2 regions of the Alkalihalobacillus phoenicis genome follow, and region 2 is predicted to be linked to the other one. Evidence: a T-box and tRNA genes for the amino acid it is inferred to sense, from the RefSeq annotation. Region 2 holds a T-box; the other holds one or more tRNA genes.
The links. A T-box is a leader RNA that pairs with one kind of tRNA and senses whether it is charged. The one in region 2 lies ahead of pheS (phenylalanine--tRNA ligase subunit alpha), so its partner is inferred to be a tRNA-Phe.
Positions count from the first base shown of each region.

Region 1: it has a tRNA-Phe gene. The T-box ahead of pheS (phenylalanine--tRNA ligase subunit alpha) is inferred to sense a tRNA for this amino acid. The anticodon was not compared.

Region 1 covers NZ_CP154853.1:4,137,387-4,154,060, forward strand. Annotated here, with positions in the region: gene AA0017_RS19475 (ABC transporter permease) at 1-592, shown strand, start outside; gene AA0017_RS19480 (ABC transporter permease) at 589-1,275, shown strand; gene AA0017_RS19485 (sensor histidine kinase) at 1,322-2,413, shown strand; gene AA0017_RS19490 (response regulator) at 2,410-3,024, shown strand; gene ytvI (sporulation integral membrane protein YtvI) at 3,066-4,202, opposite strand; gene AA0017_RS19500 (MGMT family protein) at 6,084-6,389, shown strand; gene AA0017_RS19505 (DUF368 domain-containing protein) at 6,516-7,340, shown strand; gene AA0017_RS19510 (YybS family protein) at 7,632-8,567, shown strand; gene AA0017_RS19515 (DHH family phosphoesterase) at 8,579-10,543, shown strand; gene rplI (50S ribosomal protein L9) at 10,545-10,988, shown strand; gene dnaB (replicative DNA helicase) at 11,037-12,401, shown strand; gene AA0017_RS19530 (adenylosuccinate synthase) at 12,842-14,128, shown strand; tRNA gene AA0017_RS19535 (tRNA-Lys) at 14,338-14,413, shown strand; tRNA gene AA0017_RS19540 (tRNA-Glu) at 14,438-14,512, shown strand; tRNA gene AA0017_RS19545 (tRNA-Asp) at 14,535-14,611, shown strand; tRNA gene AA0017_RS19550 (tRNA-Phe) at 14,642-14,717, shown strand; tRNA gene AA0017_RS19555 (tRNA-Thr) at 14,727-14,799, shown strand; gene AA0017_RS19560 (peptidoglycan DD-metalloendopeptidase family protein) at 15,350-16,674, shown strand, end outside.
Region 2 covers NZ_CP154853.1:542,580-559,253, reverse strand. Annotated here, with positions in the region: gene AA0017_RS02515 (spore germination protein) at 1-206, opposite strand, end outside; gene AA0017_RS02510 (endospore germination permease) at 203-1,282, opposite strand; gene AA0017_RS02505 (CvpA family protein) at 1,872-2,411, opposite strand; gene zapA (cell division protein ZapA) at 2,404-2,691, opposite strand; gene pheT (phenylalanine--tRNA ligase subunit beta) at 2,991-5,414, opposite strand; gene pheS (phenylalanine--tRNA ligase subunit alpha) at 5,426-6,460, opposite strand; T-box leader at 6,916-7,154, opposite strand; gene AA0017_RS02485 (TrmH family RNA methyltransferase) at 7,234-7,998, opposite strand; gene sspI (small acid-soluble spore protein SspI) at 8,121-8,327, shown strand; gene AA0017_RS02475 (hypothetical protein) at 8,421-8,744, opposite strand; gene AA0017_RS02470 (hypothetical protein) at 8,915-9,388, opposite strand; gene AA0017_RS02465 (hypothetical protein) at 9,415-9,879, opposite strand; gene AA0017_RS02460 (M42 family metallopeptidase) at 10,023-11,108, opposite strand; gene AA0017_RS02455 (sigma-w pathway protein ysdB) at 11,325-11,735, shown strand; gene AA0017_RS02450 (right-handed parallel beta-helix repeat-containing protein) at 11,940-13,847, opposite strand; gene AA0017_RS02445 (DUF4962 domain-containing protein) at 13,936-16,245, opposite strand; gene AA0017_RS02440 (SDR family NAD(P)-dependent oxidoreductase) at 16,259-16,674, opposite strand, start outside.

The DNA.
Region 1 (16,674 bases), 1.3 Mb from region 2:
AGTACCTGTCATCAATGAATCCGCCATCTTAATGACACTCGCTTTTCAGTTTTTTGGGGGAGCGGTTGTGATGGCTTATATACACCCGGATTTTTTCTCAGAACGAAAGGAGCGTATTCAAGTATTACCGTTTAATCGGTCTATGTACGCTTTTTCAATCTCAATGTGTGGAACGCTTTATTCCATTATGCTTGGCCTTATTTTAGTCATCTATAGCGAGTTAGTATTAGGAGTGGATTGGGGAAGTTGGTTGTGGGCTTTATTTGTCATCTCCTTAATGGCGATTTTATCTAGTATTATTTGTTTAATCTTTGTTTTCTCAGTAAAAAGCTACAAAATTGCTGAAAGATTAAGTGAGGTTTATGGGGTTGGATTTATCGTTTTAGCTGGTTTGTTTTTCCCGATGCCCGATCATGCTTTTTTTACCTTTGTAAATACGTATATAAATCCTCTTGTTTTATCGGCAGAAGCGATTTGGTATCAACAAATGGGGAATGGGAGTGAGGCATGGTTTAATGTCCTTATCTTAATAGGAGCAATTATTGTGACATTTATGATCATGTTTTTGATCGGAAGGAGAAAAATAAAGTGACGATTTTTCAGTATGCTTTAAAAAGAAGCTTTTCAAACAAAACAAATATGCTGTTTTTAATGCTAGCCCCCGTTGTTTGTATCTTTTTACCAGCAGCTGAACATTGGCCACTTTTTCCTTTTGGCTATCAGTATTTTGGGATTTTAATTATGTTTATTAGTATGCGTTTAACGAGTATTATTTTGGAAGACCGTACAAGAGGGGTTGTGAAAAGGCTAGCGGTTGCCCCAATAACCCATTTTCAGTATTTGTCACAAAATTTACTCGCTTATTTTATCATTATGGTCATTCAAAGTTTTATTGTTGTTTATGGTGGACTGCTTTATGGGCAAGAGCTATATCAACCATTTTTATTATTTGGGTTATTTCTTTCCTTTAGTTTAACGGCTTTAGCTTTTGCCTTAGCTTGGATCTCTTTTTTTCGTAGCAAAGAAACATCTTTTCTGATTTTCATTTCGTTGATTAGCTTATTAGCTTTAATGGGAGGTTTGTTAATTCCGATTGAGATGATGCCGGATGTGTTAGTAAAGTTAGCGGTTCTCTTTCCGACTTATTGGTTAATGGAAGGGTTAAATTGGATTGTATTAGGAGAAAACTTGAGTGATTTTCTGTTAGTTAATGGTATGCTTTTATTATACGCGGTTATCTTTTTAATATTAGGTAGTATAAGAAGGATTCAATAAAAGTTATCCACATGTGCATAACTTTTTTCGAGAGGAGATGTGTGAGATGGAAAAATTAGAGGACCCCATTTGGTTTGTAAATGGATGGCGATTTCTTAATTTAATTGTTCTTACACATCTTTGGTATTTAGGGGAGCAAGGGATAGAGGGTTTTATCTTAATTATTTTACTAGCAATTATGGTTTGTTTACGTTATCGCTATGAATTGCCTGTATGGACGATAATCATTGATACGTCCATTTGTTTATTTTTTGTTCCGTTTAATCCTGCTTTTATTTTTGGACTATCATTCCCATTATTTGAATTCTCTTTAAAAGGGAAGTGGTTGTTTGTTATTCCAGTAGGACTCATTATCATTTTGCAAGGGCATTTAACTGGGCTACTATTTTGGTATTTGCTTCAAGCTTTCTTTTTTGGGCTTTTTGCCTACTATGCATTTAAAAATCGCTCAGAGTCTCTCTTAGAAGCAGATTTTGAACGGAGGGCTCGTTATGAATTAGAGCAAGTAAAACTAGATTTATTAGAAGCGTATAGTGAGGTGGCACAGATAGCCGAAGTGAAAGAGCGTAATCGAATTTCACGGGATTTACACGATCATTTAGGGCATGATTTAACGGGAGCGTTACTTGCTTTACAAGCATATGAACATGTCGATGATGAGGAAAAAGCAATAGAGATGCTCAAACAAGTAAAAGAAAGAATAACAAGAAGTACCAAAAGGCTCCGCGAAACCGTTCATAATATGACTCCTGTCACCTTAATGGAGATGGAGAGGTTTGAGCAGATCATTAACGATGTTGAATCATTAGAGGTTAAATTTCTGTCTTCTGGCAATATTGAACTGGCTCCCATTCATGTTTCGGTTTTACTTGAATCTTGTTTAAAGGAAGCTTTAACAAATGTAGTCCGGCATAGTAATGCAACAAAAGTTGAGGTTGATTTAGACATTACGGAGACGATTGCGAGGCTAAGAGTCCAAGATAATGGCTCGGTCAAAAAGAAATCTAAAAATGGGAGCGGACTAAGAAGCTTGCAGTTAAGAGCACGTGCTTTAAAAGGAAGTTTGACGATTGATCGCTCCAACGGCTATTTGCTAGTTTGTGTGTTACCAATTACAACGGGGAGGTTGAAGAATTGAAGATTTTAATTGTTGATGATGACCCGTTAGTTTGTCAAAGCTTACAATTGTTATTAGATAAGGAAGAGGATTTTACGGTTCTTGGAATAGTGAACAATGGACAAGAAGCGATTGACTTTTGCAAAGGTAGCCAGCCGGATTTGATTTTGATGGATATTCAGATGCCAAGGATGAACGGAATTGAGGGAACGAAGGAAATTAAAAGGAAGTGGCCACATGTTCAAGTTATGATGCTGACCACCTTTCGAGATGAAAAAAATATTCGTCTAGCATTAAAGGCTGGGGCAGAAGGTTATTTATTGAAATCAGCATCGATTGACCATATGGGAGAACAAATTCGTGCTCTCAAAACGGGTTCGACGGTGCTTGCAAGTGATGTACTCAAAACATTGATGCAACCGAATGAATTCAATTTTCAAGGATTAACAGAACGAGAACGCGATATTGTTGAACTTGTGGTCGAAGGGTTTTCCAATAAAGAAATTGCGAGCCAGCTTTTTTTAAGTGAAGGAACCATCAGAAATGTCCTCTCCATTATTTTAGATAAGTTAGAACTAAGAGATCGAACGCAACTGGCGATTCATTATTGGCAAAGGCATAAGAAAACATAAAAACTCCCCGAAGGAATCATCCTGTCTGGGGAGTTTTATTTTTAGTCGGTCGGTTTTTCTTGTTCGGGCTCAAGATCATCTAAGTCATCAGCAGGAGGTGTATCAATCGTTTCTTCCTCTTTTTTTTCTGAGGTAAATAAGCCAGCTTCAATGGCTGATTTAAAGGCGATGTAAACGAATGGCCCAGCAATTAAACCCATTACCCCACCAAAGATAAACCCGAAATACATGGATAGCACAGTTGGTAAGGCAGCTAACCCAATCGAATCTCCTAAAACTTTCGGTTCAATAATACGACGCAAAATAAGGAGAACGAGTGCTAACACCATTAATTGTATCCCTTGTTGAGCGGAGCCTAAAATCATCGCTAAAATACCCCAAGGCACTAAAATTAAAGCGGGCCCTACATAAAGTGGGATAATATCGACAATCCAGATAAAGAAGGACATAAATAGTGCAAGTTCTGGTGCAATAAATTGTAATGAAATATACGTAACAATAAAAACACCAACAGAAAGGATAAATTGAGCCTTCCAGTAACCGAGGAAAACCGTTCCCATTTTTTGAGAAATGTATTGTAACTTCGTTGATGTTTCTGGTTTAAATAATTGGAAAAACATTTTAGTCAACCTTGGTAAATCAAGACTAATTAAGAAAAAGGTGATTAAGAAAATTAATGAGACAAATAATAGATTCGGGATCGACTGTAACCATGTTCCAATCATTGTCACAAGCTGAGATGTCATCCGGACTGCGGTATCGAATAAGCCGGCCGATTGATTCTCTAATTCTTGAATAATGACATTTGCTTGTGGAAATTCTGCAATTAATGTATTGAACTCAATAATAAATCCATCAATAAACTTTTGAAGCTCTAGTGCATATTGAGGAATTTGTAACGACCATTCATAAAAGGATTTATAAACTCGGGCAATCGTAAAATAAAGTATGGTTGAACTAATAAAGAGAAAGGTTAAAAAAACAATTGTAACAGGTAATAACCGTTTTTGGCTTTTAAACCACTTTTGGAGTAACCGTACAAAAGGTTCTACAATTAAGGCCGCAAGTATCGCAAATAAAATCGGCATTAGAGCAGAGAAATAGACAAAAGCAAGTACAATAAAAGCTACAATCCCTATGATTTTAAGGATTTGTTTAATAGGTATTACCTTTTTCAAAAGAGAAGCCTCCTTCAATTTATATCAAACGAAATAATATCTATATGTATAATCTTATAATACCGTTTAAACGAGCAGATGAAAAGGATAGTGCGTTATAATCTTAAGAATATTAGTCTCTTTTTAGTTTCTTATTATCATCATGCAGTTACAGACGATTTATACACAGGAAATTGTATAATTTTGAAGGGGATGTTTTATACCTTTCCCGTTAATCATGCTGAAATTCGGTGGATTCATGGTAAGCCAAAAATGTATCATTAACCTCTTTCGACAAGGAAAGAGGAAAACCGATCGCTCCCGGGAGCTTAAGAATCCTTTGTGGCATGAGGTCCGTTCTTCTATGTTTCTTCTTAAGGAAGCACAAATAATTATTCATCATGATCTTTTCTCAGATGGATGGTGATGAATTTTTTCCAATTTGACATGTTCATGAAGAGAATCAGTCCGCTTTTTCTGCTTAATGGTTTGAACAACAATGTACGAGATAACCTACTGCTTTGTTCTATAACTAAAGGAGAAGTAACTTAAAGTTATTGGCTCAACTTTCGCATCGAGAAAATCCGTTCAACTAGTTGGCAGAGCGAAAGGGAAGCTCTTAAACAAATGCCCTTGACACGTTTGAAAAGCGAGAACGTATTATCACACCAAACGGATAAACTGTGCAGTAAGAAAAAATAATAGGCCCTCCGGCGGTCGCTCCCAAACAGACACTCCGCGTCCTTGCCGAGAACCTGACGAGCCTCCTCGGCAAGCCTTGCGGGGTCTCGCTCCACGGTTTATTCGAGGCTGCTGAAAAAGTTCTGTTAGTTACAATAGGGTTGGATGATTTGGCTTACTCCGCCAGCTGCATACCCTACGCGTTCCGCGGATGAACCGGGAGCCTCCTCACTCATCGCTTGAGGGGTCTCCCGTGTTTCACTTCTCCCGCAGGAGTCTCCGGGTATTCCGCTGGCTCCGTTTTGGTCAAAGAAAAACCAGCTGAGCCCTAATAGATCATCTAATGAATCACCTAATTATTTGAGATTCTTCCCCGGTAAAGGTGAGAATAAGACTTTTTCAGTAAGCTCGGTTTATTCCTGCGGGAGTGTCTCCGTATGGTTTTGTCCGCTAAGTGTCGTGGAGATGCTTGATGATAGGGCCATTCTCAATCAGCTATTTCTAACGCAGAAGGACCTTCTTCTTCCCTTTGTTGGTTATGAAACTAAATAGATAGTTGCCACCTATTTTTATCGAAACCAGCTCGATCATCTAGCTAACGTACAGAGCATCGACACTGATTTGTTTACAACTGTAACGGAATGAGTCATGGAAGGAGAAAAATCATTCTCAAGCTAATGTACGTTGAAGTAATGACTATTTTTTTATTCAATGAGAAAACTGAATCTAGATTCGATTCCATTATCTAGCGGACAAACAGACACGGAGACTCCCGCAGGAATAAACCGTCCAATGAGACCCCGCAAGCGTGCTGAGGAGGCTCATGAGGTTCCTGCAGGACGCGGAGTGTCTGTTTGGGAGCGACCGCCGGAGGGCCTAAGCGACAACCGAAGCGCTTCATTTTAGTGAACAGTTTCCTTCAACAGCCTACGAGGAGATATGTTCAGACTGTCAACGATGAACCTTTTATGTAAAGTCAATCTCTATCAACGGTTAAGAAATCATACTCTGCGAAAGTTGAGTTATTGGCTAATAGTTGGCACAAATTGTTTTTTTTTGATTACTAAAGCTGACTAATGTAACCCTATTTTAACAAGTAACCCGTTTTTAGTGATTTCAACTTCTATAAAATAGTTTGATTACAGGCTTATAGATAATGCATGAACTCCACTACCAAATCGTCATAAGTACGTTAGCTTTGAAAGAGGTGAAAATAAATAAATGGAGCCATTTTTTCAACGGGTTTATAAAACGGTGAAACAGATACCGAAGGGAGAAGTCGCTACATATGGACAAATTGCTCGTTATTTGGATGCTCCTCATCATGCTCGTATGGTTGGTTGGGCTTTAAGTAAAGCGCCAGATGATGTGCCTGCTCACCGTGTTGTAAAAAAAGATGGGATTTTACCTCCTGAATCAGTTTTTCAAGGTGTTCCGCAAAGGGTGCTACTTGAAAAAGAAGGTATTCCTTTTATCAAAGAAGGGCAAGTGGATTTAGCGAAATGTAGTTGGTTTGAATACTTGTAAAATATGTTTATCCCTTTTATTATCTTTGACAAAACTCGATGCTTTTTTGAGAAAAAAAATGATACTATTAGTAAAGTAAAACAAGCTTAATGGAACGAAGAGATGAGATAGGAAGGATTTGAGTTTTTGTTTAAGTTGGAGCGTTTTTTTAAAGGAATGTTAATTGGACTTACTGAAGTTATTCCTGGTGTAAGCGGGGGGACAGTTGCTCTATTAATAGGTTTATATGAAAGGTTAATTGAAGCGATTAATGGAATTACGACACGAGAGTGGAAACGTCATTTCATTTTTTTAATTAATGTTGGTCTAGGAATGGGAGCAGCAATATTAATTGCAGCACGTGCGATCGGGTGGTTAATTGAACATCAGCCACATCCAACTTTCTTTTTTATTATGGGTCTCGTTTTAGCAATCGTTCCTACCTTATTAAGGGATGTTGATTATAAAAAGGAATTTGGAGCCAAACATTATATTTTGTTTTTGATTGCCTTATCATTAGTCGGGTTAACGGCGTTAGCTAGTGAGGATAAAGGGAATATTATTGAAATTTTTACGTGGCAAACGTATGTATTACTCTTTTTATCTGGTTGGCTTGCGAGTACAGCCCTCATTTTACCGGGAATTAGTGGATCGTTAATATTTTTAATATTAGGTGTGTATGCCACGATTATTGAAGCAGTTTCGACCTTCCATATGCCGGTCCTTATTACGGTTGGTAGTGGTGTTTTACTTGGATTATTAATTACGAGTAAGATCGTTCGATATTTCTTCTATTACCATAAGAGTTTAACTTATGCGGTCATGATTGGCGCGGTTGCCGGTTCTGTATTTGTTATTTATCCTGGTATTCCAGCTACTTTGGCGGAAATCAGTATTTGTATCATTACCTTTATATTAGGATTTTTCGTGGCTTACTTACTTGGGAAAGTTAATAAAAAAGCGACCGTTTAAGTGAATAAAGGCGGTACTTGTTTCGGCTGCCATGAATTGAAAGGAATGAGCCATTCTTTCAACTGTCGAAAACCTCCATTACGGGGGTTTTTTACTTATATAATAGGTGATCGCTTTCCCTGAAGACTTAAATAAGCTAAAATAGACAAAGATATGGAAAACTGTGAAAGATGTTTCGATAATTGCGTTCATTTTTGCGTATTTTATAGTTAAGGATGCTTTAGTTTACCTTGAAACATCTTCAACTTGAAGAAGCTAAAACTTATGAGTTTGGCAAAATGAGGTGAACTAGTGGAACAACGACGAACGTTAATTGAGGGAGCGATGATGGCGGCGCTTTTTTCAATTATTCTTTTAGCTACATTATTTATCCCTATATTAGGAATTTTATTTTTATGGTTTTTACCATTACCCTTTATCATATTTGGAGTTCGAGCTGGCTTAAAAGCGAATGGAATTACATGGCTTGTTGCGATGTTTTTAGCTCTTATTTTAACAGGGCCACTTGGGTTGTTAATTGCTTTATTTTTTGGAACATGCGGGCTTGTGATAGGAGAGATTTATCGTCGTAATTTAGGTGGTTTTTCTCAAATATTAGGAGCTGGATTGACCTTTACGACCGCTATGGTGATTGCTTATGTGGTCAGTACTGCGATTTTTGGTATCGATCCAATGACCGCTGGGCGTGATTCAATGTATCTTCAAATTGATTTTGTTAAGTCGACTTTAGGTTCGATGGGGAATACAGAAGCGATTGAGCAAATGTATCAAATGGCTGATTTACTTCTTTATTTAGCTCCCCTTATGATTGTGATGAGTGGGGTTACCATAGCTGTAATAACGGTTGCTTTAAGTAATATGGTACTCAAACGTCTTGGATTTAAGTATAAGAAGATGCCACCTTTTAGAGAGTGGAAGTTTCCGCGTTCCTTTATTTGGTATTTTTTACTTGTTATGATACTTTCCTTAATTGGCTTTGAAGAAGGAACAACGATGTTCTTAGCTATTACTAACCTTTACTTTCTTCTTGGGTTTGTGATGATTGTGCAAGGGTTTAGTTTTATTTTTAATTATTTTCATACAGTCAATAAGTCAAAAGCATGGCCTATTGTCATCGTCGTTGTTTGCTTTTTGTTTTCGCCATTAATGGAAATCGTCAAAATTCTAGGGATAATCGATCTAGGCTTTGATTTACGAACGTGGATTAAGAATAAGAAGAAAAAATAGGAGCTGACCATATGCCGAAGTTCTTACTGAGACACCTGTCTGGATATCATGTAATCGGCTTGTTTCTTTTCACCGGATTATTAGTAGGGATCGTAACATTTTATAATTGGAAGCTCGGTCTTATTACTTTCATTCTGTTATTAGGTCTATTGATTTATGCTTGGCAAGCGAAAGATGCGTTTATCAAAGATATGGAGGAGTATGTCTCGACTCTTTCCTACCGTGTCCAAAAGGCCGGAGAAGAAGCGGTTTTGAATTTACCTGTTGGAATGCTTCTTTATAACGAGCATTTAAAAATTCAGTGGATGAATCCGTTTGTAAGCTCAATTATCGACAAAGATACGATCGGTGAAGGTTTACAGGAAGTTCATGAAAAGTTAGTTGAGATGATTGAAGAGAATATAGATGAAGAGATTATTTCGATCGAGTCCAATTCCTATCATGTCCAGTTAAAACAAGATGAACGCCTGTTTTATTTAATTGATGTGACAGAAGTAGAAGAAACTAAAAGGTTATTTGTTAACACGCAGACGGTCGTCGCCTTTCTTTTACTTGATAACTATGATGATGTGACCCAAGGGTTGGAGGAGCAAGTTCGGAGTAAGCTAGTAAGTCAAATCACTCAAGCGATTAATAATTGGGGACAGGAGTATGATATTTTCCTCAGACGAACATCCTCAGACCGATTTATCGCGATTATGAATCATCGTGTTTTAAAAAAGATTGAACAAAATAAATTTGAGCTTATAGACCAAGTTCGTGAAATTTCAGGAAAAGAAAAAGTCCCACTGACGTTAAGTATTGGAATTGGTACGGGGGATACGTCAATTCGTGAATTAGGTCAACTGGCTCAATCAAGCTTAGATTTAGCGTTAGGTCGAGGTGGAGATCAAGTCGCGATCAAGCAGAAAAATGGGAAATTTCGTTTTTATGGGGGCAAATCGAATGCGGTCGAGAAAAGGACGCGTGTTCGAGCAAGAGTGATATCCCATGCTTTACGTGATTTTGTTTTAGATAGTGATCAAGTGATGGTGATGGGCCATAAAAACCCTGATATGGACGCCATTGGTGCCGCTATTGGTGTGTTAAAAATTGCGGAAGTGAATCAAAAGGAAGGTTATGTGATTTTAGATTCTAACGATGTTAATCCTGATGTGGGACGTTTAATGGAGGAAATTGAAGTTCATGATCATTTATGGTCGCAATTTATTACTCCAGAAGAAGCGTTAGAGGAAGTAACAGAAAAGACCTTACTCGTTATTGTCGATACGCATAAGCCGAGTATGGTAATTGAAGAGAAGTTATTAGAGCGGGTTGAGCGAATTGTTGTCCTTGATCATCACCGTCGTGGCGAGGAATTTATTAATGATCCTGTTCTCGTGTATATGGAACCTTATGCCTCATCAACAGCAGAGCTTGTCACAGAGCTATTAGAATATCAACCAAAGAAATTGAAGCTCGATCGTTTAGAAGCGACGGCTCTTTTAGCTGGAATTGTTGTCGATACAAAAAGTTTCTCCAATCGAACAGGCGCGAGAACCTTTGATGCGGCCTCTTATTTACGTTCCAATGGGGCGGATACGACGCTTGTTCAAAATTTGTTAAAAGAAGATTTGGATCACTATGTGAAAAGAGCACAGCTGGTCGAAAATACGGAATACTATCGCCAAGGATATGCGATTGCTACGGCAGATGAGAACGAGACCTTTAATCAGATAACGATTGCCCAAGCGGCGGATACATTGTTGACGATGAAAGGGGTAGACGCTTCTTTTGTCATCTCCAACCGTACGGATGGCTGTGTCTCGATTAGTGCACGCTCTTTAGGGAACGTAAATGTTCAACTCATTATGGAACATTTAGGTGGTGGTGGCCATCTTACAAATGCTGCTACTCAAATAGAAAATGTTACAATAGAAGAAGCGAAAGTAAAATTGCAAGAAGTGATTGATGAAACATTAGAAGGGGGAAATTAAAGTGAAAGTCATATTCTTAAGTGATGTAAAAGGAAAAGGAAAAAAAGGCGAAGTGAAAAACGTGTCAGAAGGGTATGCACGTAATTTCCTATTACCAAAAAATTTGGCAGTAGAAGCAACAAACTCTAATGTAAAAGATTTAGAGGCGAAAAAGAAAAGTGTTCAAAAAAAGACAGAAGAAGAGTTAGAGGAAGCCAAAGCGTATCAAGCGAAATTAGAAGCAGCAGAAGTGACGATTAAGGCAAAGTCAGGTGAGGGTGGCCGTTTGTTTGGGGCTGTCTCAACTAAACAAATTGCGGAGACATTAGCTTCCATGAAACTAAAAGTAGATAAACGTAAAATTTTGCTTGATGATCCGATTCGTTCTTTAGGCTATACAAATGTGCCGATTAAAATTCATCCAGAGGTTATTGCTACTGTTAAGGTTCATGTTGTCGAACAATAAGAAGCAGTTATTGTTAACAGAGCGATTCCTGAGAAAGGAAAATTGAGTATGAGTGATTTATTTGCTGACCGCACACCACCGCAAAATATAGAAGCTGAGCAAGCTGTATTGGGGGCGATCTTTTTAGAGGATACGGCTCTCGTTACGGCATCTGAGCGTTTACAGCCAGAAGATTTTTACCGAGCGGCTCATCAACGAATCTATGAAATCATGCTTGATCTTGCCGAAAAGGGAGAACCTGTTGACTTAGTCACGTTGACCTCAGAGCTTCAGGACCGAAAATGGCTAGATGACATTGGTGGAATGGCTTATTTGGCTGATTTGGCAAATGCCGTGCCTACCGCTGCTAATGTGGAGTACTATAGCCGCATCGTTGAAGAAAAATCGGTTTTAAGACGTCTCATCCGCGTGGCGACCAATATTGCCGCAGAAGGATACACGAGTGAAGATGAAGTGGATGCCATTTTAGATGATGCAGAGAAAACGATTTTAGATGTAGCTCAACGTAAAAATACAAGTGCCTTTGTTTCCATCAAAGACGTACTTGTTGAAACATATGAAAACATTGAAATGCTTCAAAATCAAAAAGGCGATATTACTGGGATTCCAACCGGCTTTGTTGAGCTTGATAAAATGACAGCTGGTTTTCAGCGAAACGATTTAATTATTGTCGCGGCCAGACCTTCTGTTGGTAAAACAGCCTTTGCTTTAAACATTGCTCAAAACGTCGCCACAAAGACGGATGAGAATGTCGCGATTTTCAGTTTGGAGATGGGAGCGAGCCAGCTTGTGCAACGTATGTTGTGTGCAGAAGGGAATATTGATGCCCAACGTATGAGAACAGGAGCCTTAACGTCTGAGGATTGGCAAAAGTTAACGATGGCGATGGGAAGTTTAGCGAAAGCGGGTATTTATATTGATGATACCCCCGGAATCAAAGTTGGTGAAATTCGAGCTAAATGCCGTCGTTTAAAACAAGAAAGCGGTCTTGGTATGATTATGATTGATTACTTGCAGCTCATTCAAGGGAATGGCCGTAGTGGCGAAAACCGTCAACAGGAAGTGTCTGAGATTTCACGTACATTAAAGGGGATTGCCAGGGAGTTAGAAGTGCCGGTTATTGCCCTTTCACAGCTATCTCGTGGCGTAGAATCAAGGCAAGATAAACGCCCAATGATGTCTGATATCAGGGAATCAGGAAGTATCGAGCAAGATGCCGATATCGTTGCCTTTTTATATCGTGATGATTATTATGATAAAGAATCTGAAAATCAAAACATTATCGAAATTATAATCGCGAAACAGCGTAACGGTCCAGTTGGGACGGTCGAACTCGCATTCGTAAAAGAATATAATAAATTCGTGAATTTAGACCGGCGTCATGACGAAAGAGATATGCCGCCAGGAGCTTAAGTTTGATTGTGTTATTGTGGAGCCGTTAAGATAAAGCTGCCACTGGAATTGGATTAGGTTAGTTTAAAGAGCAGGACTGTTTCAAAAGGTCATTCGACCATTTGAGACAGTCCTTTTTTGTTAATGAAAGATGTTTGTTTTGTTGATGGTGATAAGTAATGAAAAGAGAGTGCTAGGGAAATTAGTACGAATAAAAGGCTAATGAGCAATGAAAGGGTTTATACATATAATCGCAGCGTGTAGCAAATAATAGGATGTGCATTTAAACTTGAAAAAGCTTTCATTTATTAGAATTATTTGAGTGTTTTCACGAACAAACTAAAAATAATTTTACAATAATGTTCGTGTTTTGTTGACGTTTCACCCTTAAATTGTTATACTAATCAATGGTTTTTGAATAAAAATACTCGGCTCGTACGTCCGAGGCGGAGGTGCAACAGATGGCATCAGTTGTTGTAGTTGGTACACAATGGGGCGATGAAGGAAAAGGAAAGATAACAGATTATCTTTCAGAAAAAGCAGAGGTTGTCGCTCGCTATCAAGGTGGAAATAATGCAGGACATACGATTGTATTTGATGGAGTAAAGTACAAACTTCATCTCATTCCATCAGGGATTTTTTATAAAGATAAAGTATGTGTAATTGGAAACGGAATGGTGATTGATCCGAAAGCACTTGTCGAAGAATTAACTTATTTACATGAACGTAATATTGATACAAGCAATTTAAGAATTTCAAATCGTGCCCATGTTATTTTACCTTACCACTTAAAACAAGATATTGTGGAAGAAGAGCGTAAAGGTGATAACAAAATCGGGACGACGAAAAAAGGGATCGGCCCAGCTTATATGGATAAAGCGGCTCGGATCGGAATTCGTATTGCTGATCTTTTAGATAAAGAAGTATTTGAAGAGAAGCTTGTTCGAAACTTAGAAGAGAAAAATCGTCTTTTTGAAAAATATTATGAGACGACTGGTTTTACAAAAGAAGAAATCTTAGAAGAGTATTATGGATATGGTCAACAAATTGCTGAGCTTGTTTGTGATACATCTGTCGTCTTAAGTGATGCTCTTGATGATGGCCGTCGTGTTCTTTTTGAAGGAGCGCAAGGGGTTATGCTTGATATTGATCAAGGTACATACCCATTTGTGACGTCATCTAACCCAATTGCTGGTGGAGTAACTATTGGTTCAGGTGTAGGACCTTCAAAAATTAATCATGTGGTTGGGGTGTCAAAAGCTTATACGACTCGTGTTGGTGATGGCCCATTCCCAACAGAGTTAGTTGATGAAATTGGTGACCAAATTCGTGAAGTTGGGAATGAGTATGGTACAACTACAGGCCGTCCACGTCGTGTTGGTTGGTTTGATTCAGTTGTCGTTCGCCATGCACGTCGTGTGAGTGGATTGACGGATCTTTCATTAAACTCAATCGACGTTTTAACAGGGATTGAAACATTAAAGATTTGTACCGCTTATAAATATCGTGGTGAAGTTGTCGAAGAATTCCCTGCAAGTCTTAAAGTTCTTGCAGAATGTGAACCTGTTTATGAAGAATTACCTGGTTGGACGGAAGATATTACAGGAGTAAAATCTTTACATGAACTTCCAGAAAATGCTCGTCATTATATTGAGCGTGTTTCCCAATTAACAGGTATTCCATTAACGATTTTCTCTGTTGGACCAGATCGTAACCAAACAAATCTTGTTCGTGGAGTTTTTGCTTAATTGCACTAGTTAAGAAAATGAAAACGGCGAAAATGCAAGGAAAGGCTTGTGTTTTCGCTACGTTTTCGATATGCTAATGAAGGTTGTTTTAGAAATTTTGTGTTTCCACAAAAAAAATAAAAATATTTTATAAAAATACTTGCAGTAGTGTTTTGTCTGTGGTATTATAAATCTTGTCGCTAAGGCGAGTAAGACAAGCAAGATAATAGGAGCCATTAGCTCAGTCGGTAGAGCATCTGACTTTTAATCAGAGGGTCGAAGGTTCAAGTCCTTCATGGCTCACCATTACTCTTAAATTTTAAGTGTATTGGCCCGTTGGTCAAGCGGTTAAGACACCGCCCTTTCACGGCGGTAACACGGGTTCGAATCCCGTACGGGTCACCAATTTTTATTTTATCTTTAATACGGTCCGGTAGTTCAGTTGGTTAGAATGCCTGCCTGTCACGCAGGAGGTCGCGGGTTCGAGTCCCGTCCGGACCGCCATGAGTTTTATATTTCGGTTATTTTTAAGTTGGCTTGGTAGCTCAGTCGGTAGAGCAATGGACTGAAAATCCATGTGTCGGCGGTTCGATTCCGTCCCAAGCCACCATTTTTTTATGCCGATCTAGCTCAATTGGTAGAGCAACTGACTTGTAATCAGTAGGTTGGGGGTTCAAGTCCTCTGGTCGGCATTTTATATAGATTTTACTTTTTGTTCAGTATGCAATGGCATGCTTTTTTATTTGGATAAATATTAGTAGAATTTTTTGAATGGTTATTAGTTGTATAAAAGGCAGATAGGAAAACTCCTATCTGCCTTTTATACTTGTTACCGTAAAAGTGCACCTGTTAGAAGTTAAAATCGTTTCTTATCCGATTAGGGTATGTGACGGTTTTTTTGTTTTTTAGGGAATAGTTGCAAAATCAATAAGTTGCCCTGTTGGTGCTGTTAGTGATTATAGTCATTTTAAGAAGTAGGAAAAGAAAGAATTAGGTTATTCACTATTGATTAAGCTGGCTAATGTGAAAAAGCAGACTTTTATCATGAATTTTTATCCAAAAAGATTACAAATCAATTTCATTTAGTAATATTGACTCACCTTAATTAGAATTATGCTAGAATGGGGGAGGTTTATTTGGTTTATATAAGAAAATTTCAAATACAAAAGCTAGATTATTAGATTATAAGAAAGAACTGATTGTACGTTTACAGGCAATTGGCGAGAGGATTTTAAAAGGATTATGATAGTTTGGAATAAAGTAGAAAAACAGCAAGCAGTTGATTTACGCTTAAAGCAACCTATTTATAAACACTGGATATTAGCGATGGTATTGCTCTTATCGATTTCAGGTGTCTCTAATGTGTTGGCTAGTTCAGATTTGATGATGGAGAAGGTTTATCATATTTATCTTGAAGAAGAGTTTATTGGGACAGTCGATGATGAAGAAGATTACTTGGGCTTTTTAAATGAGCTATTAGAAGAAGAGCAAGAGCGACATTTCGGGCTAACCTTTGATTTTAAAGAGACGATTGATGTTATACCTGAGCTCGTTTTTATCCCAAATGCGAATACGGAACAAACGAAAGAAAAGCTAGCTGAGTTACTAACGGTAAAGGCTGTGGCGACAGCTCTTGTGATTGAGGAAGACGAGGTTGTTTATTTGGCTGAACAAGAGGCAGTCGCACAGTTAAAAAAGCAAATGGTCTTAGAACAAGTTGAAGAGGAAGCTTTTGAAGAGTATGTGCTTTCTTTACAAGAAGAAGGTTCATTGAAAGTGAATGAAGAAGAAGTAGCGAGGAAGTTGCCCTCTTCAGAAAGTGGCGAGCGTGAACCGGTTCATACTAACGAAATGAATGATAAAGAGATTGGGTTAGAATTGGAAGAAAAGCTCATTAATTCGGTTTCTTTTACAACGGACATTGAAAGTAAACAAGTGCTCGTTTCACCTGAAAAAGTTAGCACTGTGGAAGAGGCATTTGAAGAAATAGAACAAGGAAAAGAGAATGAATTTTATTATGAGGTAAAAGAAGGCGATGTTCTTGGTACAATTGCATCTGAATTAAATTTATCGATAAAGGAATTGCTTGCATTCAATGAGGATTTAAATAAAGAGAGTGTGATCAGAGCAGGGGATAAATTACAAATAAAAACATTAGAGCCATATTTAGAAATTGAAGTTGTCGAGCATAGTAAAGTAGAAGAAGAGCTTGACTTTGACATAGAGGTTAAAGAAGATAGCAACCTTTTTAAAGGGGAAGAGAAAGTCGAGCGAAAAGGGATCCCTGGCTTACAACATGTTGAATATAAAACGGTAAGACTAAATGGCGAAATGGTTGAACAGGAAGTGTTGAATCAACAAGTTATTGAAGAGCCCGTTAGTGAAGTCGTTAGAAAAGGAACGAAGGAAAGATCAGAACTAGCGTGGCCAGCAGATGGTGGTTATATTTCAAGTCATCAAGGAAAGCGTTGGGGAAGCTATCATAAAGGAATTGATATCGCCCGACCAAGCTCATACAGTATTTATGCGGCTGAAAGTGGAACCGTTACAGCGGTCACAAGTGGTGG
Region 2 (16,674 bases):
ATCACTCGATTCATATAATCATTTAGTTGGGTAACATCGATCATTCCTTCACTATAAAAGGCAGTAAAGTGTGGATCTTGAACAGGAAAAAAAGAAATGTCAGCATTTAAATGAAAAAAGTCTTTAATCTCTTTTTCGTGCAGCTTCCCACTTTGTAAAGATTGTTCAAATTGTTTTAGCTGTATATCCTGAGAGTTTCCATTCATAATTTCTGTGACCTTTTCCTTTCTGGTAAATAGCTGATTGATAATAATAAGAAGGTCATGCACACACCAAATATAAAGGCATACGGGTAAAAGAGATTCTTTAATATCGTTTGCATTTCAACATCACTAATTGGTGCATACATGGCGATCCCTAGAAAAAGAGTCATGGTAATTAAGAAACCTTTTTTCACTTTAGCAGATTGAATTTTCCATAAATCAGAAAGCAAAAATAAGCATAAGGATATTCTCACAATCACCCCACATAATAGTTGAAAAACAGCCATTGAATCGACATGAGAAATTTGTTCTCCAATCATCACCAATCGCCACTGTTCAAAAGCTGGGAAACGAAAATCAGCTGCAATATTAGGACCAAATGCAGAAAGAGAACCCATTGTCGGGCCTAATATTAACCCAACTAATAAAGTAAGTAGTAAAAATAAGTACAGATAGGAAATAGGTTTATCAAAATATTGTTGTAATAAAAAAAGAATCAATAAATCAACGCTTCCACCTAGCACAACGATGACACCACCAACAAACGAGGATTGCTCATCAACAAATAAAGGAAAAAGATAAGAATAATCTTTGTCATCTATCGTGAAGAAGGCTACAAAATATCCTAACATTGCAACGAGTGGTAAAATGAGCGCCGATATATAAATAATCGTCCTCAAATTCATAGCTGACCAAAAACATAACAAGAGGAAAGGGAGAATAATAAACGCTAACGCTGTATTTGGTAAAAAGTAAATATTAATATAAGCAATTAAATCAAAAAATGAGATAAAGCTAATCACCATAATATAGACCATAAAACAAAACATAATAAAGTTAGCAAACCCTTTTCCTGTCCGAGTTTGTAGCCATGTGCGCAAAGGGAGTCTTTGTTTATTTTTCTTTAAAATAATTGAGTAAATACCTATCCAAATCAAGAGAATCCCATAGCCAACGAGGACACAAAACCACGCATCACGCCTAGCTTCACCTAACAATTGTGGGATAATCAATACATGATTAGAAATGCCAATAAATAAAAGAAACAAAAAAATAAATTGAGTCCTTGAAAAAGTCATGTGTGAACCACCTGTTATATAAGATAAATCTAGTGTTTGTTTTGGTTATTAATTTTATGTAGTCATTTAAATCAGATAATCAATAAGGAAGAGTTTATACAGAGGTGGTTTTGAGTATGCTTACCGGGGATAGTTGCTTATTGCTCAATCGGAGTAGAGAGAGAATACTTCATAATTTGTGGATTTTTTTATGTTATAAATGATAAAAACCAATATGTTTATAAATCTAGTTTGATTGCTTTAGTTATAAAAAAGGTTAAATTCCCCAACAAAAACTAGGTGGACAAAAGAGACCTTGCTCAATAGTCTCTAGTTTGAAAAGAGCTGATGTGAGCTCGATATCATGGATAAGCCGTGCTAGAGCTTATTCGGCTTATTTCTCTGCTATCGGATTCTTTTTGCGCCGGTCTCTTTCTTTCACGGTGCATGCGCGCTCTTCTTCCCACTGTTTATTTATTTTAATCTCACCTATTCTCTTATCAAGAGCTTATAAATCTCTATACACAAAAACAGAATGCCTTTGTCATTCAGGCATTCTGCATCTCCATTTACCGATATACTGTTCCAAAACGATAGAAAACATTCATATTTAAAGTTCAGTGCTCACCCATAACTCACGGATCCACTCCGATAAAAATGGGGTGTTATGAATCATAGATTGGGCAACGACCGATGAGTGTAAAAGTTCTTGAACAACTTCTACTTGAATTAATGCCGCCACATTTAACAAAACGAACATGATTAAATAAGCTTCCACCATACATAATAGGCTCCCTAACCAACGATTCAGCATTCTTAAAATCGGTAAGTGGGCTACAAAATCAAGCATCGAACCTACAATATGTAAGGCAATCTTTGTTCCAAAGAATAAAATCGCAAAGGCAATCCCTCCGTAATATACACTTTCTGCATCAAATGCCGAGACAATTAATCCAAACGTGTTATCACTTGAGAATTGTGGATATGGGATCCATAACCTAATATACGAAGCGAGTACATCATAATATTTATACGCAACAAATATAGATACAAAAAATCCAACTAAATGAATTAATTGTAGGATGAAGCCTCTTCTTTGGCCGATAAAGAAACTACCTAAAAGAATTATAAGGATAATAAAACTAAGCATTTTTGTCCTCTCCTGTAACACCTTTTGCGTCTGCTATTTTTTTTAAGAGAGCATCACGCTCTTCAACAATTTTCATATATTCATCGACTACATTCACTGCCGTTAGTACAGCAAGTCTCGTCGTATCTAAATAAGGATTTCTTTTTTTTATTTCTCGCATTTTTTGGTCTACGCTTTGAGCCACTTCCTTAATATGCGATGGTGGCTCTTTTCCGACAACGGTATAAGCTTGCCCATAAATTGACACGGTTGTCCGTTGCTTTTGTTTATCATCTGCCACCTAAATGCCTCCTGTCTAAAAACAACTAACGATTCATTCATTTTAAAATAGTTCAAACCTAACTTATATCATATCACGAAGCATGAATAATGAAAATATCGAGTTTACCATTACAAAAAATTACTTTTTTTGTAATGCAGTCTCTGGGCATTTCGATCCCACTATCTCGAATCATAAAAAACAGTTCCCTCCGTTTGACCTTTTATCTCCTTTAACTTTTAGACAAAACAAACCATCCTAAGGGTATAATGTTACCTCATAAGATGGCCGTTTGGAGTATATTGTCTAACCTATTTTATTTATGAACGCAATGTTGCCCCTGTTTCAGCTAGGGCATTTAATACTGTTTCATGTTTTTCTGTTACTTCTTCATCGGTTAATGTACGTTCCGGATCTAAATAAGTTAACGAAAAAGCAAGTGATTTTTTCCCGTCCTCTAGATGTTCACCTTGGTATAAGTCAAAAAGACGAAGGCCTTTCAGCAACTCTCCACCAGCTGAAACAATAGTGTTTTCTAACTCGGATGCTAATACTTTTTCATCCACTACAAGGGCGATGTCACGGACGATCGCTGGGAATCTAGGGAGCGTTTGATAAGTAACTGTTTCTGGCTCAACGTTTAGTAATGAGACTAAATCGAGTTGGCCAACGTAAATCTCTTTTAAATCTTGCTCTTTTGCTGTTTTTGGATGAACCTGACCGATGTAACCAATCTCTTTTCCTGCTAATTCAACAATAGCTGTTCGACCTGGATGTAAGTCTGGTTTTTGGCCTAATTTAAATTGGAGCTTTGAGCTTAGTCCTAACTCTGCAACTAAACCTTCGACAATTCCTTTTAAAACATAAAAATCGACCGCTTTCTTTTCGCCTTGCCAACTATGCTCATGCCATAAGCCGTTTACGGAGAGTGCCAACATTTCATTTTCAATCGGTTGTTTCGTAATCGTTGCTTCATCTGTTTTAAAAATCGAACCTATTTCAAAAATAGCGATATCGTGATTTTTACGGTTTAAATTGTAACGAGCGACATCAAATAAATGCGGAATTAAACTTGTTCTCATTGTACTACGTTCATCACTCATCGGCATCGCTAAACCAACAAGATGAGCATTCTCTTCCTCAGCAAAACCTTTTGCCTTCGTCGGGCTTGTTAATGAGTAAGTGATCACCTCATTTAAACCAGCTCCTTCTAAATAACGGCGAACACGACGGCGCTTTGATTGATATTCAGATAAATGACCTTGAGTTGTCGCCGAATCAGGCAATGTTGTCGGGATATTATCATATCCGTAAATGCGGGCCACTTCCTCATATAAATCTTCTTCAATTTGAATGTCACTACGACGTGTCGGTCCAGTTACGTTGAACGTATCTCCATTCACTTCAACATCAAAACGTAATTGCTTCAAAATATTGACGACTTCTGCTTGGTTCACCGATAAGCCAAGTCGATTATTTAATTTTGATAGCTCCAATTCAATTTTTGGTTCTTCAATCGTTAGATGATCGACCTCAACGATTTGCTCGGAAATTTGCCCCCCTGCAAGCTCAACGATTAAAGTAGCCGCTCTTTTTGCTGCTTCACGAACTCGTTTTTTATCTACCCCTTTTTCAAAACGTGCACTTGAATCACTTCGTAAGCCTAAATCTTTTGATGTTTTTCGCACGCTAGTAGGATTAAAATAAGCGGCCTCTAATAAAATCGTTGTCGTATCATCTTGTACTTCAGATTTTTTACCACCCATGACACCGGCAATAGCCATTGGTTCGATCCCATTTGTAATCACTAAATGGTCCCTTGCTAACGTACGCTCAACCCCGTCTAGAGAAAGCATTTTCTCTTCTTCTTTTGCTTTACGAACGACTACTTCTTTTGAACCAAAACGATCATAATCAAAAGCATGAAGCGGTTGGCCATATTCAAGTAAAACATAGTTCGTTACGTCCACCACATTGCTAATTGGGCGAATACCCGCTGCCATTAAACGGTTTTGTAACCAAAGTGGCGACTTTCCAACTTTGACGTCTTTAATCACAATCGCCCCATAATATGGATTAGCGTCCGTATCCTCAATAGTCACTTCAACATCATTTGATTTTGAAGAGGTTGTATTAATAGATAAGTCAACTTGTGGCAATTGTACAGGAAGATTGTATAAGGACGAGACTTCATAAGCCACCCCAAGCATATTTAAACAATCTGAGCGATTTGGTGTTAAGTCTAGCTCTAACACATGGTCATCTAAGTTCAAGTGAGAAATGGCATCCGTTCCAACCGGTACCTCATCTTGAAAAACATAAATCCCTTCCTCAAATTCTTTTTGAACGAGTTTTCCATCAATACCTAGCTCTTGCAGAGAACAAATCATTCCCATGGAAACTTCGCCACGAAGCTTTGCTTTTTTAATTTTGAAGTTACCTGGTAAAACAGCTCCCACTTTTGCAACAATGACATATTGACCAGCGGCCACATTTGGGGCTCCACAGACGATTTGAACGACTTCATCCCCACCGATATCTACTTTACAAACATTTAATTTATCAGCGTTTGGATGTTGCTGACATTCTTTTACATAGCCAACAACAATCCCACTTACTCCTTTATTCAATTCATGAATAAAATCAATTTCGATTCCACCACGAGTCATTTTTTCTGCGATTTCTGCCGCAGTTACTTCTGATAGATCAACATATTCCTGCAACCATTTATATGAAACTAACATTGTTCTCCTCCTTATGCTCCGGTAAATTGGGCTAAAAATCTCATGTCATTTGTATAGAAGTGACGGATATCATCAATGTCATATTTCAACATCGCTAAACGCTCGACTCCCATTCCAAAGGCAAAGCCACTATATTTTTTCGGATCAAATCCACTCATTTCAAGTACTCGAGGATGAACCATACCGGCACCAAGCACTTCAATCCATCCTGTCTGTTTACAAACACGACAGCCTTTTCCATGACACATTCCGCAAGAAACATCGACTTCAACCGAAGGCTCAGTGAAAGGGAAGTAACTTGGACGTAAGCGAATTTCACGATCTGTTCCAAAAAATGATTTTACAAATGAGTCCAATACTCCTTTTAAATCACTCATTCGGACCCTTTCATCAACAAACAATCCTTCAATTTGCATAAATTGGTGTGAATGGGTCGCATCATCATCATCACGACGGAATACTTTTCCTGGACAAATGACTTTAACAGGTCCTTTTCCTTTATGCTTTTCCATCGTTCTTGCTTGAACTGGTGATGTATGAGTTCTTAATAAAAGCTCTTCCGTAAAGTAGAACGAATCCTGCATATCACGTGCTGGATGATCTTTTGGTAAATTTAAAGCTTCAAAGTTATAATAATCAACTTCGACTTCCGGTCCCTCTGCAACAGTGAAACCTAAGCCGATAAAGGCATCCTCAACCTCTTCAACAACGGTTGTTAATGGATGTTTTGTTCCCTTTTGAACAGGGCGACCTGGTAAAGTAACATCTATACTTTCTGCCGCAAGTTTTGCTTCCATTTCAGCCTCGTCAAAAAGTTGTTCTTTTTTATCAATTTCCTGCTTGATCGTATCACGTACTTCATTGGCTACTTGGCCAATAACCGGACGTTCCTCAGCAGATAATTTTCCCATTCCTCTTAAAACTTCTGTAATCGGACCTTTTTTCCCTAAATAAGCGACACGTACTTCTTGTAACGCTTTTTTGTCTGACGCCGCTTCTACTTTAGCAAGAGCCTCGACACGTAATTCCTCTAAACGTTCACGCATTTCCAATTTCCTCCTTTGATATAAAGCGAAGCCTGTTTGGTCAGAAGCGAGAAAAAATTAGGGGCGGCTTCTGAAGTCGCTTTTTGACTTCATAAGACGAACCGATTTTTCTCGAGCTTCTAACAGGCGTAGCTGGATTGATATAAAGCGAAGCCTGTTTGCTCAGTAGCGAGAAAAGTGCAGTTGGTTTACTCCACCAGCTCCATACCCTACGCGTTCCGCGGGTGAACCGGGAGCCTCCTCGCTAACCGCTGCGGGGTCTCCCGTGTTTCACTTCTCCCGCAGGAGTCTCCAGGTATTGCACTGGCTCCGTTTTGGTTATCCAAAAGCCATTCGGCTCAACTTAGTAGTAAACATTTCGTTTGGTTTTTCTCGAGCTTCTTACAAACTCCGCTCATTTTACTGAAACTTAGTAAGCCTTTTTCTTCATAGAAAAAAGCCATCATCCCTCATTAGAAAGGGACGATGGCTCGCGGTACCACCCTTATTTATAAGCATCAAAAAGAAGCCTATACACTTCATTATCATAACGAATCTTCATCCGTAACACTTTAATAAGAAATTTACTTTCCTACGTTCCAGCGTCTGCTCCAGAGCGAATTCAAATACTCTCACCTAAGGAATGCTTTCAGTCTGTGACATTCCCTCCCTATTAGGCAGTGGTTATCTTACTACTCTCTTTCGTTGCATTTTGCCATTTTCAGTTGTTTCTATTATATTGAAACTTCCATCCTGTTGCAACAAGGAAATATAAATATTCCCTCGTTTTAGCATTATGAACGAACAGCTTTTAAATAATACATTAAAATTCCCGAGGCCACCGCCACATTTAAAGATTCAGCTTGTCCAAAAATAGGGATATAAATATTTTGATCACACTCCGCTAAAATGCTCTTTTCGACCCCTTGCCCTTCATTGCCCACAATTAAAGCAAATTGAGATTGAGGTTCAACCGCCGTATAAGAGCTTGCTTTTTCTAATGCTGTACCAAAAACAGGAATACCTGCTGCTTTAAACTTTGGGATGAGTTCAAGAATATTCCCTTTAATAATAGGAATATGGAAAAGAGCCCCTTGTGTTGCCCGAACAACTTTTCCATTATACAAATCAACACTGCCTTCACCAAGCACAACACCCGTTAAACCAGCCGCTTCAGCTGTCCGAATCATCGTTCCAATATTTCCAGGGTCTTGAACCCGATCAATCAATAACCATTGACCTGTTGCCGCAATTTGCTCTGGCCATGCAGGCATGTGAACAACTGCCACAATTCCTTGTGGTGTATCCATCTCACTTAATTCTTTCAACACTTGCTCTGTCACAATGATGATTTTTCTTCGATCCATCTGCCATTGATTTTCGATTTTATCTTCATCGGTCACCAAAATGGCCTCAAATTTCAATTTAGCTTTTAAAGCTTCTTCAATTAAATGAAAACCTTCTAACAAAAATTGTCCTGACTTATCCCGACCTTTTTTAGCTAATAGCTTTTTCCAATTTTTAACTTGTTCATTTTTAACTGATTCTATTCGTTTCATTCCAAATTGCTCCTTTTTCCTCTATCCATTCATCATACCTATTTTTTTACTCATAATCCAGTCTCGTTTGGACAAACTAACGATGCAGCTTTCACAACAGAATGGAAAGGAGAATCATAACGATGAGCTTTAATTTACGTGGTGCCATTATGGCCAACATTAAAGGAAGTTCCGAACAAGATGTCGAAGCAACAATAGTTGATGCGATCCAAAAAGGGGAGGAAAAAATGCTGCCGGGTCTTGGAGTGCTATTTGAAGTGTATTGGCAACAAGCTGATGAACAACAAAAAGATGCACTATGTCAACAAATTAGTCAAGGCTTACAATAAAAAACTGTTAAATATGTAAATGTACATTCCAAAAAAAGGTGGACCAGTTAAGCTGATCCACCTTTTTATTGCACAATCCTTTTCTATATGTATTTAAGCACTTTGCTCCTTACATTTTGTTTTCACTTTATTCCCCATAATAATCACGGTCCACTGTTTCACTAAAAGCACAACAAAAGCTGTCACCGTTAAAACAAACACGTATGAGATTTCATAATTATTAAAGGTTAATTGATAAACAATAATAAAAAGCAAACTAAAAACGATCGTAAAATAAGAATATTTATACGATCTTGAGAGAATAGAATTTTTCTCCTCGATATTATCCAATCTTCGTATAACTTTACTGTAGTAATAAAAGCTAAACAATAAAAGAAGAATGAACAAGATTACAATGCTCCATTCGGCTGTAATCATACGCTCCCCCTCCTCAAAACGAAATGATTTCCCATCCATCTATTTTCCACGGCACGAAGAAATCTAAATTCATTATACTCTTTTAACTTTACGTACAGTTTTAAATAATGTTTCAGTTTTTTTACATGTTTTTTCATACATGCAACAGAATCCCCCAAAAAAGACTGCTACTAATACGCTCTGCTCCAATCAACTTCTAAATTCACTAAATATTCGAAGAGAGCATTCTCCCCTTTCACTTCATAATGCCTCATGCTATCGTCCATATCCTTAACAAATTCACCTAGCACGCTTAAGCTAGCTCTTAATTTAAAAAAACCTCCATCATCAACATAAAAGGATAAAGAATAATATTCCTCCTTTAATGAAATGCCCCGATTTGTTTTTTGTAAAGAGACGGATTCCATTAACTTTAATAACTCGGTAATCATCTCCTCTTCTTCTATGATTGTTGCATCTAACGCTTTTTCTGGAATTTGGCGAAGGATTTCAATTCGAACGATAGGCTGTTCAATGCTTTCACTTTTACGTTCCTTGTTTAAAAGCTCTTCAACGGTTATCACTTTATTTTGTTGAAACGAATAGACTAAACCAATAGCAACAATCACTAATACGGTTGCTATGCCAATGGCTATTTTTTTCAAGATTTCGCCTCCTAATAACTTCAGAATTAATCGTCTATTGCCCAATCAAGATTAGCATTTCGCAAAAAATGGTATAAATGATTTTCATTTTTAACTTGATAAACATCTGCTTGATAAAGACCATATAAAGTGATGTACTCATCAAATATGGCCATTCTTATCGTGGTATTCCTCGCCTCTTCCGTTTCTATAGACAAAGCCATTTCATAGAAAACTTTATGATATGAGGAACTACTTGTCGTTTTTCGCAAATCGATCGTACTTATTACATCAACTATTTCTTCAATTAACTTCTCATCTTCAATGATAACCTCTGGCTGATATAAAACCGTCTCCCTTCTTTGAATTTCGATTTTATCGGTTTCTTTCAACTCTAACAGTTGCTCCTCGAACACATTATCTAATGTCGTATGTTTTGACCATTCATTGTATATTAAACTGGCTGTTATCATAAGTACAATCCATACACCTATTATGATTCTTTTTTTCACCGAATTCCCCCTTTGCCAACACTCTTTCATCCTCTGTCTAATACTATCCTATTAATTTACCATACAATTTTGACTCTTCATCTCAAAAAAAGCTATTCCACCTCGTCTATAATAGACCAATGGAATAGCTTTGTGATTATTCATTAATTATACGTAATCGCTTCAACCGTTTCTTTATCGAGCTTTTTAATCACTTCCGTAATTAATTTGACTGTATTTTCATAATCATCACGGTGTAAAATCGCCGCATGAGTATGAATGTAACGAGTTGGAACCGTGATCGATAAGGCAGGTACACCATTTGCAGTTAAGTGGATCGCTCCTGAATCGGTGCCTCCACCAGGCATTAAATCGTATTGATACGGAATATTATATTCATCAGCCGTATTGGTTACAAAATCACGCACGCCTTTATGAGAAATCATTGATGCATCATAAAGCACGATTTGTGGTCCATCCCCCATTTTTGCTAAGGCTTCTTTTGCTGTTACTCCAGGTGTATCTCCAGCAATTCCCACATCGACACCAAATGCAATGTCTGGCTCAATTTGATTGGCCGATGTTTTTGCCCCTCTTAAGCCAATTTCCTCTTGAATCGTCCCAACTCCATAGACAACATTTGGATGGTTTTCACCTTTAAGGTTTTTCAAAACATCAATCGCGATCGCACATCCAATCCGGTTGTCCCATGCTTTTGCCATTAAGAATTTCTCATTTTTCATAACCGTAAATTCACATACAGGAACAACAGAATCACCAGGACGAACGCCAAACTCCATTGCTTCTTCTTTACTAGTAGCACCAATATCAATAAACATATCTTTTTTATCGACAGGTTTACGACGAGCTTCTGCCGGTAAAATATGTGGAGGTTTTGAACCGATTACACCTGGAATATCACCATCTTTAGTCATAATCGTGACACGTTGAGCGAGCATCACTTGCTCCCACCAGCCACCAACAGGTTGAAAGCTTAAAAATCCTTTTTCATCGATGTTTGTTACCATAAATCCAATTTCATCTAAATGGCCAGCAACCATAATTTTAGGTCCATTTTCATCACCAACTTTTTTCGCAATTAATGAACCTAAACGATCGGTTTCAATTTCATCCGCATAAGGAGTTATGTATTTCGTCATGACCTCACGAGCTTCTTTTTCATGACCAGGAATCGCATTTGCATCTGTTAAATCTTTTAGCATCTGTAATGTTTCATCTAATTTTGTCAAATAATTAACCTCCTATAAAATTTATGATGTCCTATTTTTTAGTATAATCAAATAATAACTACAACTCAAATTTTAATCTTATTTTCGACCTTTTAACTCTTTTTTTATTTTATCAAATTTTTCTTTTAAAAAATGCAACCAAATTGAATCTAATTCGTATAAAATAGAATAAAGCATAAACTATCCAATGACCCAGGTAGGAAAGGGGCCACAGCAATGGTAATTTTATTTCGTTTGTTATTGTTAATCGCCATTCTTGTACTTGCATATAGTGCATTCAAATACTTATTTCATCCACGACGTAAGCTTGAATCCGCCCATGAAAAAAAGCAGTTTTTCTTCTTAGATGAAGAAAAGAATGTCCGCAAAAACTTTCTTGTCACGTATAAGGGGGTTATGTTTGAAGGGGAAAAATATTTAGGAACAACGGACAAATCATTCGAAATTGTCGCGATTTATTTGTGGGCGAAACAAACAGAACGTTTAAAAGGCTTATCTAATGAAGATTTCACCTTTATTGAGGAAGATATTAAATTAAGATACCCAAATGCGAAAATTAATTGGAAAAGTCCCATAAAGGAATTTTTGCAGTCACAGAGGAAGCAAAAAAATAAAACAGATAAATAAAAGTCTAAACCATTTGATAGTGACTATGCTTCACTATCCTTCCTTGAAAAGAGGCTGCTCCATCTAGTCATACAATATGACCTGATGGGACAGCCTTTTTGTGTTACCTAAATCTAGATATTAGAAATGATTTTAAGATTTGATAACATAGATGACTCCGGCCATAAAATGCCCGCAGCAATCGCAAGTGAACAGGGAACCTGCTTAATCTAACTCAATCAGTGAAACGAACTCCTCTCCTTTGATATTTCTTAATTTATTCCCTTCCACTTTAATTCTTTCACCAGCTTCAATTAGAATCCCGTTGCTACTGTTTACGATTTTATTATTCTTTATTAAAATATCTTTTGGGATCCCCGCTCCTTTGTTATCGTTATTACGATCCCCTAGATCTTCGGCAATATAAATACCCCAAAAATGTTCGGCACGATTATTGACGATTATATTTTCTTTCACAATCGTACGCGGAGCATTCAACAAATAAATACCTTTTGAATTTGCAGGTTCCTTTGTATTAATAATTTTATTTTTCTCAATTCTCGTTCCGGGTGAACCCATTATAACGGTAATTCCATCACGAGTATCGGTCAGTTGGTTTTGATGAATATAATTACCTTCACCTGATGCAGAATGGGAATGTGGTGCTGTTCCTCCAGTATTTCCGACACCTATCCCTCCACGCGGTACACCATCAATTTTATTCTTTCTTATTTCATTTAAATATTCACCTTGTCCATGTAAATCAATCGCATCATGAATATTATCCGTGTAGTTATTTTTTTCTATTAAATTGTTATGGGCAAAATTCTGGATTAATGTACCGTGTCTTAGATATGGTCCTTCAAATGTACTATTCTTAACAATATTAAAATAAGTATCATTCGCATGACCTAAACGATCAATCCCTTGTATTCCTTGGATCGTCACCCCATAACCAGCACCCCCTCCACCAACATCGGTCGCATTTCTAAAGGTTGCGTTATTTACAATAATTCGATTACTTTTTTCAATTCGTACTCCCATTCTTTGAAATTTCTCCACAGTCACGTTTTGAATTGTCATCAATTGTGAAGGGTCACCAGCAGAATCAGCAATAAACACTCCATAAGCCGGTCCACCACGCTCTGGGTTATTTTCACTTGGATTATCTGAATAGCTTCCATCAAAAGTCGAAGTAATTGTCATATTTGAAACAACGACATTTTTAACTCCAAAGGCCGTTAATACCTTGCTATTAGGCACTTGTTGTACATCAAAAGAAGAGACTAATTGAACACCCGTTTCACTTTCACCGCGCAAATTAACTCCACTTTTTAAATAGATGTGTGAAGTATGATCATGATCCATCGTTTTATTTAAGTTATAAACGCCATTTGGAAAGTAAACTTCATCACCGGGCTCTGCTGCATCAATAGCCGCTTGAATGGAGGCTGTATCATCCGATTGATTATCAGATACATCAGCACCATAATCAACAACGTTCAGCTTTTTTCCAGTTGTAGGATTTGGTTCATGTGGTCGATAGGCGGTTTTATCTGGAAAAAATAGTCCAGCTTTAGTAAACGGTTCCGCATCTGGTTTAGGTCCTGGATCAACGATCTCCAATTCCTCTACAATCGGTTCACCATCAATAGGAGCATAAATATGAACAGCAGATAAACTATTCCAATGATTCGTCGAGTTGCCATAACCAACGATTTTAACATATCTAGTTTCTACGTCAGAGAAATCAACGGCTTCAAGATTAAAGTGCTCGCCACTGCTTTCAAATTGGTCAACGACCTTTACCCAATTCTGACCATCTAAAGACACTTCGACATCAATGGTTGATTTTCGAATATCTCCATTATAAAAAGCTACACCTAGATAACCGACTTCTTTGACCTCGCCTAAATCAAACTGAATCCATTCTCCTATACCCGCTGCTGACCACCTTGTCCCTAAATCATCATCTAGTGTATTTTCTGGTATATTGCCATCATGAACACTTGCGATAACCGAATGAATTTGATATCTTATGACCGAATTCTCTTCCGCATAACTAGATTCACCTGAAAAAGTAACGCTGAGTAAAATGATTAATGCTAAAATAATCTTCAACCTTTTTTTCATCGTTCTCATTCCCCCATCACTCTTCATTAATAAAACAACCGACTGCCATTAAGTTAAGGTTCAGTCGGTCTTGTTGATTTTGATTTTCTTAATAAACTTTTGGTACTTCGATCCTGACGGTTTGACCATCCTCTGTAAAATAAAATTGTAAGCCATGATCTTGATCGTCCATAAAATAAGACACATATTTAGGCTGTTGACGTTTCATTGGGTGAAGCAATGTCACAATGCAATGCCTCTTTGAACGTTTTGTCTGAGCTTGAAGACGCCAGTGAATCGGTTCACCTTCTAATTCATCGAGATCAACCCCTGGGAAGTCTTGATGCTGATTTATTGTTAATTCTCCACTCGAACTGTAAATAAATCGACCTTCTAAGGCAGCCTTTTCTCCCTCTACTAAAAAGGTTTGATGGTTGAGTTGCATTTTATTTAATGTATGAAGTAACCAAGTCACTTCTCCTTCTTGTTCTAAATCGACCGTGTCAATGAGAACAAAATAAGATTGATTAATGAAATAGGTTTCACGTTGATAACTCTTTAAATAAGGGACATCGTACTTATAAGCATTAGTCGCATCAGCTCGTAAATAAGCATAATTTTCAAATTCATTTACTTCTTCAATCGTTCCATTTGCTTCCTTTGCCAAAAACTTATCTTTCTTTGCATACTGACCTTTGCCATCAATTAAAATCGCATTTTTAGAAATCGTCTGCCTTCTCCAATTCATATGCATCGTACTATTAAAAGCCACATAATAGCCGCTATGGATCGCTAATGGCTCACCATAGGCATGCAACACAAACGCATTTTGATCACCATGACTATGACTGATCGCTCCATATGGACTGCTTTTTGTTAAGTACATAATATGTTCATCGGCTGAATCCATCCGGTGGTTCATACTTACCCAACCGACATCTTTAAACCATTTAATCGAAGGTAAATCAGTTGGTTCTTTTGCCTCAATAGAAGGATAGTCATGCAGGTACATCATGTCATCAAAATAAAAATCCCACCATCCTTTGTTATAAAATTTATCATCTGCATCTAGGTCATTTTTTTTCGTTTGCTCATAATACCACTGATAATATGGGTTATTCGTTACACCAGCAAATTGACGAATGTTAAACCCTACTTTTAATCCAGGCTGATCGCCTAAATTAGCATGGTCACCAAAGCTTGCTCGGCTCGTATTAGGTGGATAAACATATAACGGAAAATCACCCGTTTTCGTGAAAAATGGTCGCGTATATAAGTCGAACCCATTGAATTTTTTTATTAAATTCATCGCCTCAATGACATAGGCCATCCCTGTCATCCAATAATGAGGTCCCTCTGCCCAACCACCATCAGCTCCTCCCCATGGTGTATACAAACCACTGTAGTATTCCAATGTATAATCTAACCACTCTCTTACAATTGGTTCATCATCAAACAAAGCGATACAACAAGGAACAAGCACAGATGAAAGCGAGCGAACTGCGTGACTGTCATATGGTACGTGATGAATCTTCGAACGTTCAATCACATGATGAGCTACTTGCTCCGTTCTCGTTAATAACTGCTTTTGCACAAACTTCTTTTCATCAGCTGATAAATAAGGGGATAACCAATCATAACCCCATGCTAAGGCACCAGCAACCCGAAAAGCGGCTTCATCATTATAGTCTCTTGATGTTGTTCCAGCAGGATCCCAATGGCTAACATGAATAAGCCAATCTTTCGCCTTATGAATAATGGCCTCATCCTCTAATAAAACCCCGGCCACACTTAAATGACGGATCGCATATAGCACTTCTTGACAATCCATATACATTTGTCGCCATAATTTGGCCACCCGCTGCTGATTTGGGTAAGGCAATGGCTCATTTATAAAAGGCATATTCATATAAGGTAAAACAGAACGTTCATAAAAAAGGTCAAATTGACAATAATTTAAATCCTTTTTTAACTCCTCTTGAAAACGTTGTAACTCTTCTCCGGTTAACCATAGTCTTGGACTTTTTTGACTCACCTTTAAATATCGACTTTCTCTATTTGGTAACGGAATTTTTGGTAAATCTTTTTTCAATTCAAAGGAACGTATCTGGCTCCAACTACTCATTTGACTATTATCTTCTGGAGAGATTAACGCATATCGCCAAAAATAGGTACCAGGCTCAAACGATTGATCAGGAGTGAATAAATTATTTTCGATCGGTTTATAGATTAAAGTTGAGTCTTTTTCAAAAGTTGAAGATATTGAAACCTCTAAGACATAGCGGTCATTTTCCAATTTGGCCGGCATCCACGTAAATCGAGGAGGGTTTTCAATAATTTCTGAATTTGAATCGGGTTGATAAGGAACATTTAATGCACCGCTCTCAGGCTGATAAAGTTCAATTAACATTTGTCTCATTTTTCTCCTCCTTCTAACGCATATACATTCCGCCGTTAATTTCAATTGTTTCTCCGGTTAAATAATTTGCTAAATCTGAAGCCAAATATAAGACCGCACCCGCAACATCCATAGGTATACCTTCCCGCTGTAAGGGAATCCCTTTCACTGTATTTACTCTGCCTTCATTTGTCGTAAACGTATCGTGGAAAGGCGTATTTCCAATAAAACCAGGCGAAACGGCATTAACGTTTATTTGATAGGGTGCTAATTCCTTTGCCAACGCTTTTGAAAAAGTTAGGGTAGCAGCTTTTGAAGTCGCATAAGCAGCCGCTCCTGGACCACCACCATTATGAGCGGCAACTGAAGTCATATTAATGATTTTTCCACCGTGTTCTTTCATAAATGGAATCGTTTGTTGTGACACTAAAAAGGTACTTGTTACATTTA